Breoghania sp. L-A4: one gene and its partner. The protein of the gene in region 2 binds, or shares a complex with, the protein of the main gene of each other region. Links are inferred from orthologs where the notes say so. Each region holds a gene or a part of one and is shown on either strand. Other genes may lie near its edges. The genes, in order: D1F64_RS01365 and dapF.

Evidence for each region.
Region 1: the proteins of dapF (region 2) and D1F64_RS01365 are in contact, whole or in part, in a solved structure (PDB 5YGU), measured with the Escherichia coli proteins. The link is inferred for Breoghania sp. L-A4 from one-to-one orthologs.

The regions. Positions count from the first base shown.
Region 1 is NZ_CP031841.1:278,973-291,030, forward strand. The notes cover bases 4,450-7,290. They hold D1F64_RS01365 (RNA pyrophosphohydrolase), read right to left. Parts: upstream 6,200-7,290; coding sequence 5,699-6,199; downstream 4,450-5,698. Other genes in these bases: D1F64_RS01355 (acyl-CoA dehydrogenase family protein), read right to left, coding at 4,450-4,777; D1F64_RS01360 (glucose 1-dehydrogenase), read right to left, coding at 4,793-5,563; D1F64_RS01370 (divergent polysaccharide deacetylase family protein), read right to left, coding at 6,246-7,290. In the rest of the region: fdhF (formate dehydrogenase subunit alpha), read right to left, coding at 1-823; D1F64_RS01345 (NADH-ubiquinone oxidoreductase-F iron-sulfur binding region domain-containing protein), read right to left, coding at 825-2,498; D1F64_RS01350 (LysR family transcriptional regulator), read right to left, coding at 2,603-3,502; more of D1F64_RS01355, read right to left, coding at 3,569-4,449; more of D1F64_RS01370, read right to left, coding at 7,291-7,439; D1F64_RS01375 (S41 family peptidase), read right to left, coding at 7,577-8,905; D1F64_RS01380 (peptidoglycan DD-metalloendopeptidase family protein), read right to left, coding at 8,902-10,311; 23S rRNA (pseudouridine(1915)-N(3))-methyltransferase RlmH, read right to left, coding at 10,591-11,073; rsfS (ribosome silencing factor), read right to left, coding at 11,197-11,607; D1F64_RS01395 (nicotinate-nucleotide adenylyltransferase), read right to left, coding at 11,848-12,058. UniProt on the Escherichia coli protein: Master regulator of 5'-end-dependent mRNA decay.
Region 2 is NZ_CP031841.1:4,940,077-4,945,895, reverse strand. The notes cover bases 2,932-5,795. They hold dapF (diaminopimelate epimerase), read right to left. Parts: upstream 4,889-5,795; coding sequence 3,974-4,888; downstream 2,932-3,973. Other genes in these bases: D1F64_RS22565 (response regulator transcription factor), read left to right, coding at 5,712-5,795; D1F64_RS22570 (L,D-transpeptidase family protein), read right to left, coding at 4,981-5,550; mtaB (tRNA (N(6)-L-threonylcarbamoyladenosine(37)-C(2))-methylthiotransferase MtaB), read right to left, coding at 2,932-3,965. Outside these bases: D1F64_RS22600 (YkvA family protein), read right to left, coding at 1-63; D1F64_RS22595 (hypothetical protein), read left to right, coding at 253-651; D1F64_RS22590 (septation protein A), read right to left, coding at 674-1,318; signal recognition particle-docking protein FtsY, read right to left, coding at 1,402-2,691; more of mtaB, read right to left, coding at 2,709-2,931; more of D1F64_RS22565, read left to right, coding at 5,796-5,819. UniProt on the Escherichia coli protein: Involved in the succinylase branch of the L-lysine biosynthesis and in the biosynthesis of the pentapeptide incorporated in the peptidoglycan moiety. Catalyzes the stereoinversion of LL-2,6-diaminopimelate (L,L-DAP) to meso-diaminopimelate (meso-DAP).

The DNA of each region.
Region 1 (12,058 bases), 4.7 Mb from region 2 along the record:
AATCGTAGCCGAAGCGGCCCTTGACGCAGAGCCGGTTCTCGTTGGCCGGGCCGTCGCGGCCGTCGACCTGAACGATCTTGGCGTTCTTTACGGACACCTTGGTCTGGCAGCCGACGCCGCAATAGGGGCAGACGCTGTCGACGGTGTAATCCGCCCAGACGGTGCGCTTCTTGGCCTCGGCGTCCATCAGGGTTTTCTCGAACAGCGCGCCGGTGGGGCATGCCTGAACGCATTCGCCGCAGGCGACGCAGGTCGACAGACCCATCGGATCGTTGAGATCGAAGGTCGGCACCGTGTGGCCGCCGCGATAGCTCATGCCGATGACATCGTTGACCTGCACTTCGCGGCAGGCGCGCTCACACAGCCCGCACGAGATGCAGGCGTCCAGGTTCACGGCCATGGCGGGGTGGGAGATGTCGCGCGGCTTTGCCTGACCGGGCGCGTAACGGGAGGCGGAGACGCCGACCCGGTCCGACCATGTCCAGAAATCGCTGTCCGGATCGGGGCTCTCGTCGCGCTTGGGCTGGTCGGCCATCAGCAGCTCGAAGACCATGGCGCGCGCCTTTTCGGTGCGCTCGCCCTCGCTCTTCACCACCATGCCCTCGGACGGCGTGCGGATGCAGGATGCGGCCAGCGTGCGTTCGCCTTCCACTTCCACCATGCAGGCGCGGCAGTTGCCGTCCGAACGGTAGCCGGGCGAATCCTTGTGGCACAGATGCGGGATGGCGACGCCTTCGCGCTTGGCCACTTGCCAGATGGTTTCCCCGGGCTCGGCGACAACGTCGCGGCCGTTGAGAGAAAAGGTGATTCCCTGGGTGGTCATGTCACATGCCCTCCTTGGCGAAAAACGTCATGACGGTTCGGACCGGGTTCGACGCTGCCTGGCCGAGGCCGCAGATCGAGGCGTCGCGCATCACCTGTTCCAGATCGTGAATCAGGTCCTTGTCCCAGTTGCCGCTGGCCAGCAGGTCGACCATTTTCTCGGTGCCGGAGCGGCACGGCGTGCATTGGCCGCAGCTCTCGTGCTTGAAGAAGCGCATCAGGTTGAGCGCCGCCTGCCGCATGTCGTCCTTGTCGGACAGGATGACGACAGCGTGCGAGCCGACAAAGGAGCCATGCTTTTCCAGCGTGCCGAAATCGAGTGGGATGTCGCCGAGCGACGCCGGCAGGATGCCACCGGACGCGCCGCCGGGCAGATAGCCCTTGAAGGCGTGGCCATCGGCCATGCCGCCGCAGAATTCCTCGATCAGTTCGAGCACCGTGATGCCGGCCGGGGCCAGCTTGACGCCGGGGTTCTTCACGCGGCCTGAAACCGAGAAGGACCGCAGGCCCTTGTGGTCGCGGCGTCCCTGGCTTGCGAACCAATCCGCGCCCTTCTGCACGATGTCGCGAATCCAGAACAGGGTCTCGACGTTGTGGTTCAGGGTCGGGCGGCCGAACAGGCCCACTTGCGCGATATAGGGCGGCCGGTTGCGTGGCAGGCCACGCTTGCCCTCGATCGATTCGATCATCGCGGATTCCTCGCCGCAGATGTAGGCGCCCGCGCCGCGCCGCAGATCGATGCCGATCTCCTTGGTCAGGCCCGCGGCATCGAGCGCCGCGATCTCGCGTGTCAGGATCTCGTGGGCGGCCGGATATTCGTCGCGCAGATAGATGTAGATGCGCTGCGCGCCGACCACATTGGCGGCGATCAGCGCGCCTTCCAGCATGCGGTGCGGATCGCTTTCCAGATAGGCGCGGTCCTTGAAGGTGCCGGGCTCTCCCTCGTCGGCGTTGACCGTCATCAGCCTCGGGCTGGGCTGCTCGCGCACGATGGACCACTTGCGGCCCACGGGAAAGCCCGCGCCGCCAAGTCCGCGCAGGCCCGCGTCCGACATCAGCTCGATGAGACTTTCCACCGTGTGCTCGCCGGCCTTGACGGCCTTCAGCAGCGCATAGCCGCCGTCCGCCTGATAGGCCGCGAGGTCGGTGTAGGCGGGAATCTCCGGCGTGGTATCGCCGGCCGCGATGGTGGAGATGATCTTGCCTTCGTCGGCCACGTCGACCGCGCGTTTGCCGACCTGCGCCGCAGGTGCGTGCTGACACCGGCCGATGCACGGCACCCGCTGCACGCGCACGTTCTGGCTGTCGCACAGGCCCTCGAGCCTTTCGGCGAGCGCCTCACCTCCGGCCAGCGCGCAGGAGAGCGAATCGCAGACGCGGACGGTCAGCGGCGCCGGCGCCGTGCCGTCTTCGGTGACGATGTCGAAATGGTGGTAGAAGCTGGCGACCTCGAACACCTCGGCCTGCGACAGACGCATCGCATCAGCGAGCGCGCGCAGGTGGCGGGCATGCAAGCAGCCAAACTTGTCCTGGAGCTTGTGCAGATGCTCAATCAGCAGATCGGGCGTGCGGGCCTCCTCACCAAGCAGGGTTTCGACATCGTAAAGCGCGGTCAGGTCAAGTGGCCGGCCTTTCGGTTTCGAATTATCCCGGCGCTTCGCGCCATTTTTGAGCATGTCTTTCTCCCGTGTCCCCGAAACCGGGACTTACCCTCCATTAGATTAGTATTATGGCCACGACGGCAAATCGCGAATGCGGATCGGTTGATTTGCTTTGATTATCAAACTGATCGCATCGGGTGCTGCAGGTTTTCGGCGAGTTCGATCAGACGCTTCGTGACGGGCAGGACCGGGTCACGGTCGGGAATGATCAGGCCGACGCTCTGGGTTATCTCCGGCGTCGTCAGCGGCAGAGCGATCAGCCCCTCGAGATTATGATTGGTCGCCTGGGCTTCCGGCAGCACAGTCGCGAAATGGCCCGTGCGCACATTGCTGAGAATGCCGGTGAAGGAATTGGTAACCACGTGCGGCTCAGGCGCCTTCTGGACCGAGGCGAAGGCCGCATTGACGATGCGGCGGTTCTGCATGTCATCGCTGAGCAGGCACAATGGCAAGGCCGCCGCCGCCGCCCAGCTAATGCCCGTGCCGGCGGGCCGCGCGAGCAAGTCCGGCGAGCCGACGAGGCAATAACGCTCGGTGAACAATGGCACCGTGCGAACGCCGCGCAGCGGTTCGTTGGTCAGATAGGAAACGCCGGCTTCCAGGGAATAGTCGTCGAGTCCCGCCTGTATGGCGATCGAGGTGCGCGACAGGATCGTCACCGATACCGCCGGGTGGACGGCCGCAAAGGCTCCCGTCAGCCAACCGCAGGCCGGCAGCGCAGAGGGCACCACGCCAAGGGTCAGCTTGCCCGACAACACATCGCGCGCGTCGGCCATGTCCTGAATCAGTCCGTCGCAATCGGCGAGGATGCGCCGCGCCCACGACAGGACCCGTTCGCCTTCGGCGGTGAAACCTTCAAAACGTTGGGCGCGTTCGACAATCGGCGCGCCGAGTTCTTCTTCCAGCTTGCGGATGCGCGCGGAGAACGCGGGTTGAGAGATACTGCTGGCCGCGGCGGCGCGGGCGAAATGGCGATGCTCCGCAAGCGCCACGACGAGACGAAGATCCTTGACATCCATGCCGTCCGCATTCCTCTCCCGTTTCCCGCGCGGCCCGTCAAGGTCCGCCTGCCGCGCACAGCGACCTCAGGCGCCCCATTGCCAGAAGTCGCCGCCTTCCGCGTCATAGGCGCGCGCCAGCACCATCTTGTGCACCTCGGAAGCGCCATCCACGAGACGCGCACACCGTGCATAACGATAGATCCATTCGAGCACCGTGTCGTTGGAATAGCCTCGTGCGCCGTTGAGCTGGATACCGGTGTCCGCAGCCTTGTGCAGCGTGTCGGCCACGTGGATCTTGGCGCTGGACACTTCTTTTCGGGCGCGGTCGCCCCCATCGAGCTTCCAGGCGGCATGCATCACCAACAGGCGGCCGATCTGGATGTCGTGCGCGAGCTCGCCGAGCGCCGTCTGGACGGATTCGCGCGCGCCAAGTTTCACACCGAAGCCCTCACGAGTGGAGACATAGTCCTGAGTGATCTCCATGCACCGCTTGGAAAGCCCCAGCCAGCGCATGCAATGGGTCAGGCGCGCCGGCCCCAGGCGGATTTGCGTCACCTTCAAGCCGTCACCGACCTGCATCAGCCGATCACGGTCCGAAATCTCCAGCCCGTCGAATTCCAGCTCGCAGACGCCGCCGTGCTCATCCGGCCCCATGTTGTCGATCCGCCGCACGATGCGCCAGCCAGGTTGGTCGCGGTGAAACAGGAAAGCTGTCAAGTGCTTGCGCGTCTCGTTCGGGTCCGTGCTGGTGCGCGCCATCAAGATGAAGTGCTTGGCGATCGCGGCGCCCGAGATGAACCACTTGCGGCCATAAATTCTCCACACGTTGCCGTGGCGTTCCGCGCGGGTTTGAATCATGCCGGGATCCGAGCCGCCGCCGGGATGAGGCTCCGTCATCACGAAGGAGGAATTGACCTCCCCGTCGACGATTGGCTGCAGCCAGCGTTCCCTCTGGTCATCGGTCCCGACCATTTCAAGAAGGCGCATGTTGCCGTCGTCGGGTGCGGCGCAATTGAAGGCGGAGGGGCCGAAAATCGACCGGTTGGCTTCCTCGTAGAACGCCGCCTGGCCGATCATCGGCAGACCGAGACCGCCACGCGTCTTGGCCATCTGCGGCGCCCACAGCCCGGCCGCCTTTGCCTTGGCGCGCAACTGGTCTCGCAGCTCCAGGCGAATATTCTCGAACTCGTCGAAATTCGCCTTGTCCGCTTCCAGCGGGATGATGTGCTCATCGACGAATGCGCGGACCTGCGTGCGCAGCGCGTCGTGATGGGGATCGAGCGTGAAGTCCATGACCATGGTCCGATTTTACAAGGCGCTGACCAGATGGCCGCCGTCCACGGGAATCACCGCGCCGTTGATGTAGGAGCCCGCATCCGTCGCCAGCAGCAGGAAGGGCGCGTCCAGCTCCGCAAGCCGGCCGATGCGGCGCATCGGGATGCGCTTGATCATCACCTCGGCGCGCGGCGTCTTGAAAAACGCGCGGTTGATCTCGGTGTCGAAGTAGCCCGGGGCGATGGCGTTGACCCGAATGTTGAAACGGGCGAGTTCGCCGGCCAGGCCCTTGGTCATCTGCACGACACCGGCCTTGGAGATGGCATAGGGCACAACGCCCGGAGCGACCCGAAGGCCGAGGATGGAGGCGATATTGATGATGGCGCCGCCCGAGCCGGTCTCCCGCCAGCGCCGCGCCGCCGCCATGGCCGTCAGCCATACGCCGCGCAGGTTGACGTCCATTACCGCGTCGAAATCCTCGACGCTCTGATCCACGGATAGCCCGTCACGGGCGGTCCCGGCGTTGTTGACCAGCACATCGAGCCCGCCGAAGGCGTTGAAAACCGTCTGCATGCACGTTTCGATCGATGCCTCGTCGCTCACATCCAGCGCCACGGCCAGGACCTCGGCCGCGCCCGCCTGCTCAAGCGCCGCGCGCAATGCCTCGAGCCTGTCGGTGCGGCGCGCGGCAATGGCGACACGCGCGCCGCAGCGCGCGCAGGTTTTTGCGAAATGCGCGCCAATACCGCTGGACGCGCCGGTGATCAAAATGCTGCGCCCGGCCAGCATGCCTCCCAGATCCATCCGATCCTCCCAAACCGTTTGGAGCTCACTGTAGAACCAAGCACCGGGTCGCGTCACGTGCCTTGACGAAATTTGGGAAAGGGATTCAGTTGGATAGGGGATGATCGGCGCGGGTTCGGCAGACCGGGCGGCAACCTATGCGGTAAACTGCGAAAACGTCGCCACGACCTTTTCATAGACATCCCGTTTGAACGGAATGATCAACTGGGGAAGGTTCTCGGCCTTTTCCCAGCGCCAGGCGGAAAACTCCGGCTTGTGGCCGTGCGGCGGCTTGATAACGTCGATCTCGCTGTCGTCGCCCTCAAACCGGAACGCGAACCATTTCTGGGTCTGGCCGCGATATTTGCCCTTCCAGGCCTGGCCCGCAACCGCGGCCGGAAGATCGTAGCTGTACCAATCGGTGGCTTCGGCCAGCAGCGAGATGGATGAGACACTGGTCTCCTCAAACAGCTCGCGCCTGGCGGCCGCAAGCGGATCCTCGCCCTTGTCGATACCGCCCTGCGGCATCTGCCAGCGGTGAGCGGCATCCTCCTGCTCCGGACCATCCATGCGCCTGCCGACCCATACCAGCCCGTCGCGGTTGATCAGCATTACGCCGACGCACGGGCGATGAGTGAGCGGAGGGGTGTCGGACATCGGTATCCTCGGTGGCGGGCGAAGGGAAGAGCAGATATGTGGCCGCTCAGTTGGAGGGCACTCTGTTGCGCACCGATGCGCTGAGCGGCACAAGGCGCAGGCCTCGCGCTTCAAGGCTCTGCGCCCATTCGCTGATCCGCTCGATGGAAATCGGCAGCGCCGAAGCCGAACCGATGGCCAGCCCCTTGGTGCGCGCGGTGGCCTCGAGTTTGAGCAGCCGCGCGTCGATCTCGTCTTTTGACGGCACCGCGTCAAGCACCACGTCGGCTCCCGCATAGGGCGTGCGGGTGGCGTTGGAGAGCGCCGCAACCGTGCTGCGCGGCGAGGAGCCGTCGTCGAAATACATCAGCCCGCGGCGCTTGAGTTCCTCGAGCACCGGTTTGATGGCCGCCGCTTCGGCGGTGAAACGCGCGCCCATGAAGTTGCCCACGCCGACATAATTGGAAATCCGGCTCATCAGCCAGTGCAGCCGGTCCGCGTTGGCCTGCGGTGACAGCTTCACCAGAAGCGTGTGCGGGCCGGGATCGTTGTCAGGGAAATCGTACGGTTCGAGGGGGATCTGCAGCAGAAGTTCATGACCGGCCTGGCGCGCGCGCGTCTGCCAGCGGTCGAGGCTGGCGCCATAGGGCGCGAAGGAAAGGGTCACGTCCGCCGGCAGCTTGGCGATCGCCTCCTGAGTGCCCGTCTGGCTGAGACCCAGGCCACCCACGACGATGGCGATGCTGGCCACACCGACGCTCTGGGTGTCATAGGGGCGGGCGTAAAAGTCGAGTGCCCGGGCGCCGTCGTCGCCGATCCGCGGCAGCGGGCCGTAGCGGCCTTCCTCGGTTATCCGGTCGTCGGGCGTGGTCGTCAGGCTGCGTTCACCATCGAGCCCGGCGATCTGGCCACCGGTGGTGCCGTCAGGCAGCACGGGGTCGAAATGCACCGCTGCGTCTTCCGGCGTCACGCCATCGCCCGTCATCCCGTTCGCCGCACCCTCGCCGGCGCCTTGCTGGTCGATGGTCGGACGGATGCCGACGACCGAGATGTCGCGGGCCGAAACGTTGCGCGGGTTCTTGTTGATGGCCACCACGGCAGAGGGTTCGCCCCCGTTGGGATCGTCGACGAATCCGATCCAGACCGTCGCTGCGATGAGAATCACCGCGATGATCGTCATGCCGATCAGGCCGAGCGGAATGCGAAACTGCACCCGTCCGCTTTTCAGCCCCAAGGGGGCGGTCAGTTCATCCGCCGCCATGACAAAATCCACCCGATAGCCGCATTTCAGCCGCGCGTGATCGCGCAACCGCTGTTCGTGTCAGCTCGTCCCGTGCGCGCGTCGCGCGCATAAAACGGGCCGGGCGCAACAGGTGCGCCCGGCCCGCGTCTCATGCATCAGTTCGGCACACCGGCATTGGGGTCCGGCGGGAACTTCTGGTTGATCTTGATACCGCGCAGAAGATCAAAGGCGAAATGCAGCTGCTTGTCATCCTTGGCGTCCGGCGGAACGTAGGCCTGCGAGCCTGTCTGCTCGCTGCCGTCTTCCGATTCCAGATGGCCGCGCAGGTTCGCCTCGCCGCGTGTCTCGAGCTTGCCCTTCAGCTCCTCAGGCAGCTCCTGCAGGATCTCGATGTCCGGCACGATGCCCTTGGCCTGGATCGAGGTGCCCGACGGGGTGAAGTAGCGTGCCGTGGTCAGCCGGATCGCGCCATTGGCGCCAAGCGGGATGATCGTCTGAACGGAACCCTTGCCGAAGGATCGGGTGCCCAGGATGGTGCCGCGGCGATGGTCCTGCAGGGCGCCTGCCACGATTTCGGATGCGGAGGCCGATCCGCCATTGACCAGAACGATCACCGGCTTGCCCTTGGACAGATCGCCCGAACGGGCATTGTAGCGCTGGCTCTCGTCGTTGTTGCGGCCGCGGGTGGAGACAATCTCGCCGCGATCGAGGAACGCATCGGACACGGCGATCGCCTGATCGAGCAGCCCGCCGGGATTGTTGCGCAGATCGACGATGTACCCCTTGAGGTCCTTCTCGGCGATTTCACCGGACAGTTCCGCGATCGCATTTTTCACGCCGTCATAGGTCTGTTCGTTGAACTGCGTGATGCGGATGTAACCGATGTCGTCTTCCTTGCGCCAGCGCACGGAGCGGATGCGGATCACGTCGCGCCTGACGGTGATCTCGATCGGCTCTTCCATAGTGCCGCGACGGATGCGCAACTGGATGTCGGTCTGCACCGGCCCGCGCATCTTCTCCACCGCCTCGTTGAGCGTGAGACCCTGGACGGCCTCGCCGTCCAGATGGGTGATCAGATCGCCGGCCATGACGCCGGCGTGGAACGCCGGCGTGTCGTCGATCGGTGTCACCACCTTGACGAAGCCGTCCTCCATGGTGACCTCGATACCGAGGCCGCCGAACTCACCGCGCGTCTGAACCTGCATGTCGCGGAAGCTTTTGGGCGACATGTAGCTCGAATGCGGATCGAGCGAGGTCAACATGCCGTTGATGGCGGATTCGATCAGTTCCGCATCGTCGGGTGTCTCCACATAATCGGAGCGGATCCGCTCGAACACGTCACCAAACAGATGCAACTGCCTGTAGGTGTCGGAAGCGGCCGCGTTTGCGGCGCTGCCGATCATGAACTCTGTCTGCGACAGGGTGACCACCGCGGTGGCGCCAAGCAAGGCGCCGGCGAGCAACAACGAGGCTTTCCGTATCATCCGCGAACCTTTTCATCTTCCGGGCGCGCCCACCAGGGCGCGGGATCGATTGAAGTGCCGTCTTTTCGAAACTCAATATAGAGCACAGGACGCGTGGACCCCAGGTCAAGCATCGTCGCACTGGCCAGCTTGGGAATTCCCATGACCGCGACAGGCTCTCCCGCCAGGACAAACTGTCCCAGATCCACATCGATTCGATCCATGCCGGCGAGCAGGACATGATAGCCACCGCCCGCGTTCAGGATCAAGAGTTGGCCGTAGCTGCGAAATGGCCCCGCGTAGACCACCCAGCCGTCAGCGGGCGCGGTCACACTGGCGCCGCTGCGCGCGGCAATCGACATTCCCTGCGTGTGCGCGCCAAAGCCGTCATCCGTGCCAAAGTCGCGCAGCACGGCGCCGTTCACCGGCATGCCGAGCAGACCCTTCGCCCGGGCGAATGTGATCGCCGGACTCAGACGACCGGGATCGGCGAAGGGATCATCGTCGCGGTGCGCGGCACGGGTGCGCGCCTCGTGCTCGGCCGCATCCCGGGCGGCCTGCTGGGTCGCGCCGATTTCCGCTTCCAGTTTTCTGATCAGATCCTGCAGCGAGGTGGCCGCCTGCGCCAGCTCCTGCGCGCGAGCACTCTCCGCCTCGAGCTTCTCGCGCGAGGCTGTTTCCTGCTCGCGCTTGGCCTCGATCAGCAATTCCACCCGCGACCGTTCCTCGGCCAGACGCATTGAGTCGCTTTTCAGGCGATCACGTTCGCCGGCGATATCATCGTGCAGGCTTGTCAGCTGCTGCAAGTCGCCCGCAAGCGCTTCGGCTTCCGTGCGGATTTCCGGCATCACCGCGTTGAGCAGCATCGCACTGCGCACGGCGGCCAGCGCATCCTTGGGCCGCACCGCCAGCGCCGGCGGCGGACGTCGGCCGATCCGCTGCAGCGTCGCCAGCACTTCGGCCAGCACGCCGCGCCGATCATTGAGTGACGCGCGGACGCTCACCACGTTCATGCGCAAACGGCCCAGTCGCTCCTCGGTCGCATCCAACTCGCCCTCCAGCGCATGCACGCGCTGGGCGGTGCGCAACAGATCGGCATTGAGCGTGTCGCGATCGCGGTTGATCGCATCGATCTCGCGCTTGAGTTCCGCCTGGCGTTCCTCGGTCAGGCTGATGTCGCGCGTCAGCGCCTGCAGTTCCTGTTCGTGTGCCTGTTTGGCGCGTTCCGCCTCGGTCTGAGCGGCGCCCGCATCTTCAGCGACAAGCTCCGCGGCGTCGGGGTCGACCTCGCTCTGGGTTGCCGCTGCGGATGTTGCCGCCGCCGTGAGCAGCAGAAGCGGTATCGATACACCACACAGCCAGGCGCGCAGCGCGAAACGCACCTCGCCACACGCGGCGCGGGCGCCCATGCGATGGAAGCCCGTCACTCCTGATCCTGCCGGAATTGCACTGATTCCGCGACGGTGCGCCGTCACCTTGTCCTCCGTTCAGGCCACCAGCCAAACGGCTGTCTCGAGCCTGATGGTCGCGCCAGTAACTCACCCCGTCGAGTATGTCAGCGGCCGATTAACGAAACGTCAACCATAAGATTCCGGGGGCTCTTCTTCGTATCGGCAGATTGCGGCGACAAACAGGCGCGATGAGTCCGCAGTAGCCGCAGTGCACACCTGGTAAACAGCACGTGTTCAGGCCGGGTCCAGCGGCTCTTAGGAACGATGATATGGATGACCCGCAAGGATGGATATGGCGCGGTAAACCTGCTCTGCGAGGAGAATGCGCACGAGCTGGTGCGGCCATGTCATCGCGCCGAAGGAAAGCTTGAGATCGGCGCGCGCCAGAAGCGCCTCGCCGTGTCCGTCCGCGCCGCCGATGACAAAGGCGAGATCGGAGACACCGTCATCGCGCCAGCGCCCGATGCGGGCGGCGAAATCCGGGCTTGGCATTGTCTTGCCGCGCTCGTCCAACGCCACCAGCACGCAGCGCTCCGGAAGGGCGGCGAGCAAGGCTTCGGCTTCTGCCTGCTTGCGGTCCTGCGCGCGGGAGGCGCGTGATTCCGCCAGTTCTATGATGTCGGGACCTGAGAACCCCAGCGCCGGGCCGCTCTTGCGCGCGCGATCGAGATAGCGCGCAAGAAGATCCCTGTCGGCACCGGCCTTGATCCGGCCGATACCGGCTATGGTGATCCGCATGCGCCAGTCTCTGTGTCACAACCGATGCGACGCCACAGCGCCAGGATGGGCGCCGCGCGGGCCGCTCGGGTTCATCGTCAGCCGTATCCGCGAGCGGCCGCCTTCAGCGCGCTCCCGAAGACGTCAGTTCGAGTACTGCGGCTGCGTGTCGGTCTCGGCGGACCACATCTTCTCGATGTTGTAGAAGCTCCGCACTTCGGGCCGGAACAGATGCACGATGATGTCGCCGGTATCGACCAGCACCCAGTCGCAATGGGGCAATCCCTCGACGCGCGGAGCGCCCAGACCGGCCTTCTTGAGATCCCGGATGAGATGATCAGCGACGGCGCTGACATGACGGTGCGACCGGCCGCTCGCGACGATCATGTGATCGGCGATGGCGGTCTTCCCGAAAATGTCGATGGAGACAATGTCCTCGGCCTTTGAATCATCAAGGCTGGCAAGGACGACAGACAGCGGATCCGCGATATCACTCGACTGGATCGCTGCTTCATGAGGATCGCGGAGCACCGCGCCCTCGTTTTTAGATGTCATGGTCAGGTGTATAGCCTTTTCGCCATGCGTTACGTGTTCCGCGTTCATCGACATCCCCGATGGGGTTTGCACTTCGGGTGCAACACCGTCGGGAGCAATACCATAGAACCAGGCCAACAAACGCATTCTCGAGTGGTGTGCCGCATATACTACGCGCGGCCATATAGCCACTCTATTGTCAGGATATGCTCTCGGATGCGTCTATTTCAAGACATTCCCAAAGGCACGGTTACGGAAATCTCAGGTTGTTGCCGAACGGCGACGCAATTCGGTCGATGAAATCGGGTCTCGCGGTCCGTGTAGGAAGGTCCAGGCGGGCGCCCGCATCGCGGCCAGCGCGGAGGCGTCACGCTCTGGGACGCGCTGCGCGGCATAAGCATGGGCCAGCCGGGACCCGAGCACCGCGAGCGTGGAATCCGGCCGGTCGACGATCGCCACCGGCAGCCGCTCG
Region 2 (5,819 bases):
GCCGGGTGCGATGATCTCGCCATCCAGCGCCTTGCGCAGTGATTCGTCGGTGTATTCGCGCATCCCGGATCCTTCCCTGAAGCCGAGTTTAGCGTGAATTGAGGCGATGAAATGCCCAATTTCGGGGAATATGCGCAGTTTTCACGATTAACCTTGCGTAAGCATTGATTAACAAATTCTTGCGACACTACAGTATGGCCGCGCACGGGATCCGGCCATCATCGGGCCAGAAGGCCCGGCAGGAGGCCCGACATGTCATACACTGTGGAAAGGCTGCAGCCACCCGTTCCGCTCATCAAGGCGGCGGATCATTCGACCGATCATCATCGTAAGGGGCACGATCGAAACGATCCGGCGCATACCGAGATCGTGCCGCACGACGATGCCGAGCGCGAAGCAATCGCGGATGCCGCCGAGGATCCGGCGGTGTTTGTCGACGCGCATCATGAAGAGGCGCCGCGGCTCGACGGGGTCGCCGCCTATCAGGCGACTGCGGAACACGCCAGGCAGGCGCTGGGTATGCGGCATGAAGGCGCGCGGCATCTGAAGGACGAAGGGCGCACGCCGCTCTATCCCGGGACCGCACCGGGAGTCGTCTACGGCCCCCACCGGGATCCCGACGAAGAGCACAAGATCAATCTGGCGACCTGACCCGCGCGATCCCGAAAGCGCCTTAGTCCCGCTTTTCGCCGAGCGGCACAAGCGAGTGCTTCGAGATCAGCGGCAGCTGCGACAGGGTGAACAGGAAAGTGATCGGCATCATGCCGAAAACCTTGAACGACACCCAGAAGTCGGTCGAAAACGAGCGCCAGACGACTTCGTTGAGCACCGCGAGAAAGAAAAAGAACAGCCCCCAGCGCAGGGTCAGCTTGCGCCAGCCTTCTGCATCGAGCTTGAAGACGCTGTCAAACACATAGCCCAGCAACGATTTTCCAAAGAGCAGCCCGCCCAGCAGCACCGCGCCGAACAGGGCGTTGACGATGGTCGGCTTGAGCTTGATGAACAGCTCGTCGTGCAAATAGAGCGTCAATCCGCCGAACACCAGCACCACCACACCGGTAACCACGGGCATCACCGGCAGCCGCCGCGTCAGCACGTAGGAGACGACCAGCGAGATTGTGATGGCCACCATGAAGGCGGCGGTGGCGACGAACAGCGGGCCGCCAAGATCCCCCAGGGCGGGAAACAGTTTCGCCAGGCTCTCGCCGCGCGCGTTGGCGAAGAAGAACACCGCCAATGGCCCCAGCTCCAGCGCCAGTTTCAAGAGCGGATTGATTTCCTCGCGATCGGGCGCGTTGGGATCGTGTTCGAATTCCACGGGTGTCAGGTCCTTTTGCTCTGCATGCTCAGCTCTATTTGCATCATGCCTGGATCGAGGCCGGTCAGAAAGCGGCGGTGCGCCTACTCTGTTCCGCCCACGATCGCCTTGGCGAAGTCACTCGCCGAAAACGGCTCGAGGTCGTTGATGCCTTCGCCGACGCCGATGAAATGCACCGGCAACCCGAACTTGGCGGCGATCGCCACCAGAATGCCGCCGCGCGCGGTCCCGTCGAGCTTGGTCATCACCAGGCCGGTGACGCCGGCGGTGCGCCCGAAGATCTCCACCTGTTGCACGGCGTTCTGGCCGGTGGTGGCGTCCAGCGTCAGCAACACGGTATGCGGCGCGTCGGGCATCTGCTTCTTGATGACTCGGACGACCTTTTCCAGTTCGGCCATCAGCTCGGCGCGGTTCTGAAGCCGGCCGGCGGTGTCGATCAGCAGCACGTCGACGCCGTCCCTGACCGCATGCTGCAGCGCCTCGAAGGCGAGGCCTGCGGCATCGGCGCCGGTGTCGCGCGACACTACGGTGGACCCGGTGCGCGCGCCCCAGATCTTCAACTGCTCGACGGCGGCGGCGCGGAAGGTGTCGCCCGCGGCCATCATGACAGTCTTTCCCTCACTGGTCAGCTTGGCGGCCAGCTTGCCGATCGTCGTGGTCTTGCCGGTGCCGTTGACGCCGACCATCAGCACCACGTGAGGCTTGTGGCCGCTGTCCAGATCGAGCGGCAGGGCGACGGGCGCCAGCACCTTCTCCACTTCCTCGGCGAGCACGGCCTTGACCTCCTCGCCGGAGATCTCCTTGTCGTAGCGGCCTTCGGCGAGCCGTTCGGTGATGGCCATCGCCGTTTCGACCCCGAGATCGGCCTGGATGAGGATATCCTCGAGTTCCTCGAGTGCCGCGTCGTCGAGCTTGCGCTTGCGGAACACGCCCGTGATGTTGTCCGACAGCGCGGAAGAGGACCGCGACAGACCCTGCTTCAGGCGCTGGAACCAGGAGCGCTTTTCCGACTCAGGCGTTTCGTTGCCAGTGGCGTCTTCGGCTGGTTCCGCATCTGTATCATCCGTGACGACGCGCCCAGAAGGCGGATCGGCCTCAAGCGCCTCGGCGATGGCCTCATCCACGACCTGCGGCAGGGCGGCGTCGGTGACCAACGGCGCGGCGGCCGCTTCCTCCGCGGCGGGGATTTCCACAGCAGCGTCCGTCGCGACATCGGCGGGACCGGCAGGTTCGAGGGTCTGCGTTGCCGGGGCCTCGGTGGCCAGGACTTCCGCCGCCGGATCCGCGTCCTGCGTATCGGTCTCGGGCGTCACGGGCCTTTCGGAGCCCTTGAACAGGCGTGAGAAGAGCCCACGTTTTTCGATGTCTGCCATGAACTGCGTGTCGCCCCTCAGGCCGCTTCCGCCAGCAGACGACGCTGGCTGTGACCCGTGATGCGGGCCGAGACAATGGTGCCGGGTTCGCCGTTGGCGATTTCCGTCGGCGTGAACTGTTCCGTGCGGCCAAGGCCATTGAGCTCGATGAGGAGCCGACGGGTCAGGCCGACCTCGCTGGCGAGATGGCGGGCCAATGTTTTCTCTCCCTTGGCGCGCAGGCGGGCAGCGCGCTGCTTGACGAGCGGCCGGGCGAGCTGTGGCATGCGCGCGGCGGGCGTTCCCTCGCGTGGCGAGAAGGGAAACACGTGCAGATGCGTGAGGCCGCATTCGTCGACGATCGACAGCGTGTTGTCGAACATCGCCTCGGTTTCGGTCGGAAAGCCCGCGATGATGTCGGCGCCAAAGATCACATCGGGACGCAGGCGGCGGACCTCGTCGCAAAAACGGATGGTGTCGGCGCGCAGATGCCGTCGTTTCATGCGCTTGAGGATCATGTCGTCGCCGGCCTGCAGGCTCAGGTGGAAATGCGGCATCAGCCGCTCTTCCTCGGCGATCGCGCGTATCAGATCGTCGTCCGTCTCGATGGAATCGATTGACGAGAGCCGCAGCCGTCCGAGTTCCGGCACCAGCTTGAGAATTTTCCGCACCAGCGCGCCCAGGCGCGGCGCGCCCGGCAGATCGGTCCCGTACGAGGTAATATCGACGCCGGTGAGCACGATCTCGCGGTAGCCGTTTTCCACCAGACGGCGGATCTGGCCGACAATGACGCCCATGGGAACCGAGCGCGAGTTGCCGCGGCCGAAGGGGATGATGCAGAAGGTGCAGCGGTGATCACAGCCGTTCTGGATCTGCACGAAGGCGCGCGCCCGGCCTTCCAGTCCGTCGATCAGGTGGTCGGCGGTCTCGCGCACGCTCATGATGTCGTTGACGCGCACCTTCTCGCTGGCGTCGATGCCGAAATCGGCCACGCGGGCATAGGAGCCGCGCTCCAGCTTCTCGGTGTTGCCGATGACGAGATCGACCTCGTCCATGCCTGCAAAGGTTTCGGATTCGGTCTGGGCGGCGCAGCCGGTGACAATGATGCGGGCGCCGGGGTTCTCGCGCCTGGCCTTGCGGATCGACTGGCGCGCCTGCCGCACGGCCTCGCTGGTCACCGCGCAGGTGTTCACCAGGATGGCGTTGTCCAATCCGGCGGATTCCGCCTCGTGGCGCATGATTTCCGATTCGTAGGCGTTCAACCGGCAGCCGAAGGTGAGGACATCGATGCTCATGGGACGCGTCACGCGGCTCCTTGCTCGTCGCGCGACCAGCTGAGCGTCTCGAGATCGATCGTGCCCTCGAATTCCAGCTCCGTGTCGCCGGTCATCAGCAGGTGGTCGTCGTCCTCGCGCCAATCCAGCACCAACGGGCCGCCGGGCAATGTCACGGTGACATGGCGGCTCGTCAGCTTCTTGCGCGCGGCGGCGGCGGCCACGGCGCAGGCGGCGGTGCCGCAGGCGCGGGTCAGGCCGACGCCGCGTTCCCAGACCTTGAGCTGGATCTCGTTCTCTCCGGTGATACGGGCCAGCGAGATGTTGGCGCGCTCGGGGAAGATCGGGTGATTTTCCAGAAGCGGCCCGAAACGTTCCAGGTCGTAGTTCTCGATGTCATCGTCGACCCAGAAGATGGCATGCGGATTGCCGACGTTGACGACCGCGGGTGAATGCAGCACCGGATCATCGATGGGGCCGATCTGCAGCTCAATGGCGCGGGTGTCGCGGAATTCCTCCGCCAGCGGGATGTCCTGCCAGTCGAATTTCGGCGCGCCCATGTCGACGGTGACGCGGGTCTCGTCGTCCGTGGCGTAGGCCGACAGCAGGCCAGCGTTGGTCTCGATCGTTACTCGGTCGGTGCCGGATTCCTCCATCAGCAAGCGGCCGATGCAGCGCGTGGCGTTGCCGCAGGCATCCACTTGTCCGCCGTCGCGGTTGTAGATGCGCATGAAGGCGTCGACCCCGAGCGCGGATTTCTCCACGATGATCATCTGGTCGAAGCCGATGCCGCGCGCGCGGTCGCCGATCGCCGCGATCTGCACGTTGCTCAGACGCACGGGATCCTCACGGCCATCGAAGATGACGAAGTCATTGCCGAGGCCGTTCATCTTGAGGAAGGGGATCACGCTTGAGCCCATGGTCGTGCGGGGTTCCGGTTTCATGTCTGCTGGTCTCTATATGGCGGAAACATGCCGTGATTGCCACCCTTGGCGGAGGCACAAGACGCAATGGCGCCGGGCGTGGCAAACGCCGCTCAGCCGATGCGCATTGTCATGCCAGGGCCAATGCGCGCCAGAATGCGCCGCATGGCGTCAGGCGCCACGGCCACGCAGCCTTCCGTGGGCGCAAAACCCTCCCGCGCCACATGGAAAAAAATGGCGCTGCCGCCGCCGCGTACGCGCGGCCGCAGGTTGTAGTCCAGCACCACGATGACGTCGTATAGCCGGTCCGAACGCCACAGGCATTCGTGCGAGGGGTTGAAGGGCAGCGTGACGTGCATGTTGTAGCGTCCGTCATGCGCGTCGTCGCACCAGCCGTCATCCGGCCGCAAGGCGCGCAGCGGCAGGTTGCTCTCGGGACGCGGCTGGCGATCCGCGCGAAAGTAGGCGCGAAGAAGCGCGAATGAGCCCATGGGCGTGGCGCCGTCGCCTTCGCGCTTGCGGCGGGTTAGCCCGCTTCGCCCAAGCGCGCAGGGCACGTCGAGCGTGCCAAACGTCAGCCGGCCGCGTGTCCGGCTGCCCGGCAGGGCGCGTACCCGCAGACAGGGTGCCTGCGCGCATCTTTCGCTCCGGATCGCCGGATTGGCTCGGTTATCGGGTCGCATTCCGCCTCCCGCGGCACAGCATCACATCGCCGTGATCGCATTTTGACCAGATGATGTCATAATCACATCTATGTATTTATCGCAATTTTGATTTTGGCTCTCCATGTTGGGGGCGGACAGGGGCGTCAACCCCTGGCGCGACGCGGCGAAGGGAAGAACACATGACGGCCCGGAAAATCATGATCGTCGACGACGACACCGACCTGCGCGAGGCGCTGGTCGAGCAGTTGTCGCTGTTCGAGGAGTTCGAGACCGAGACCGCCGATTGC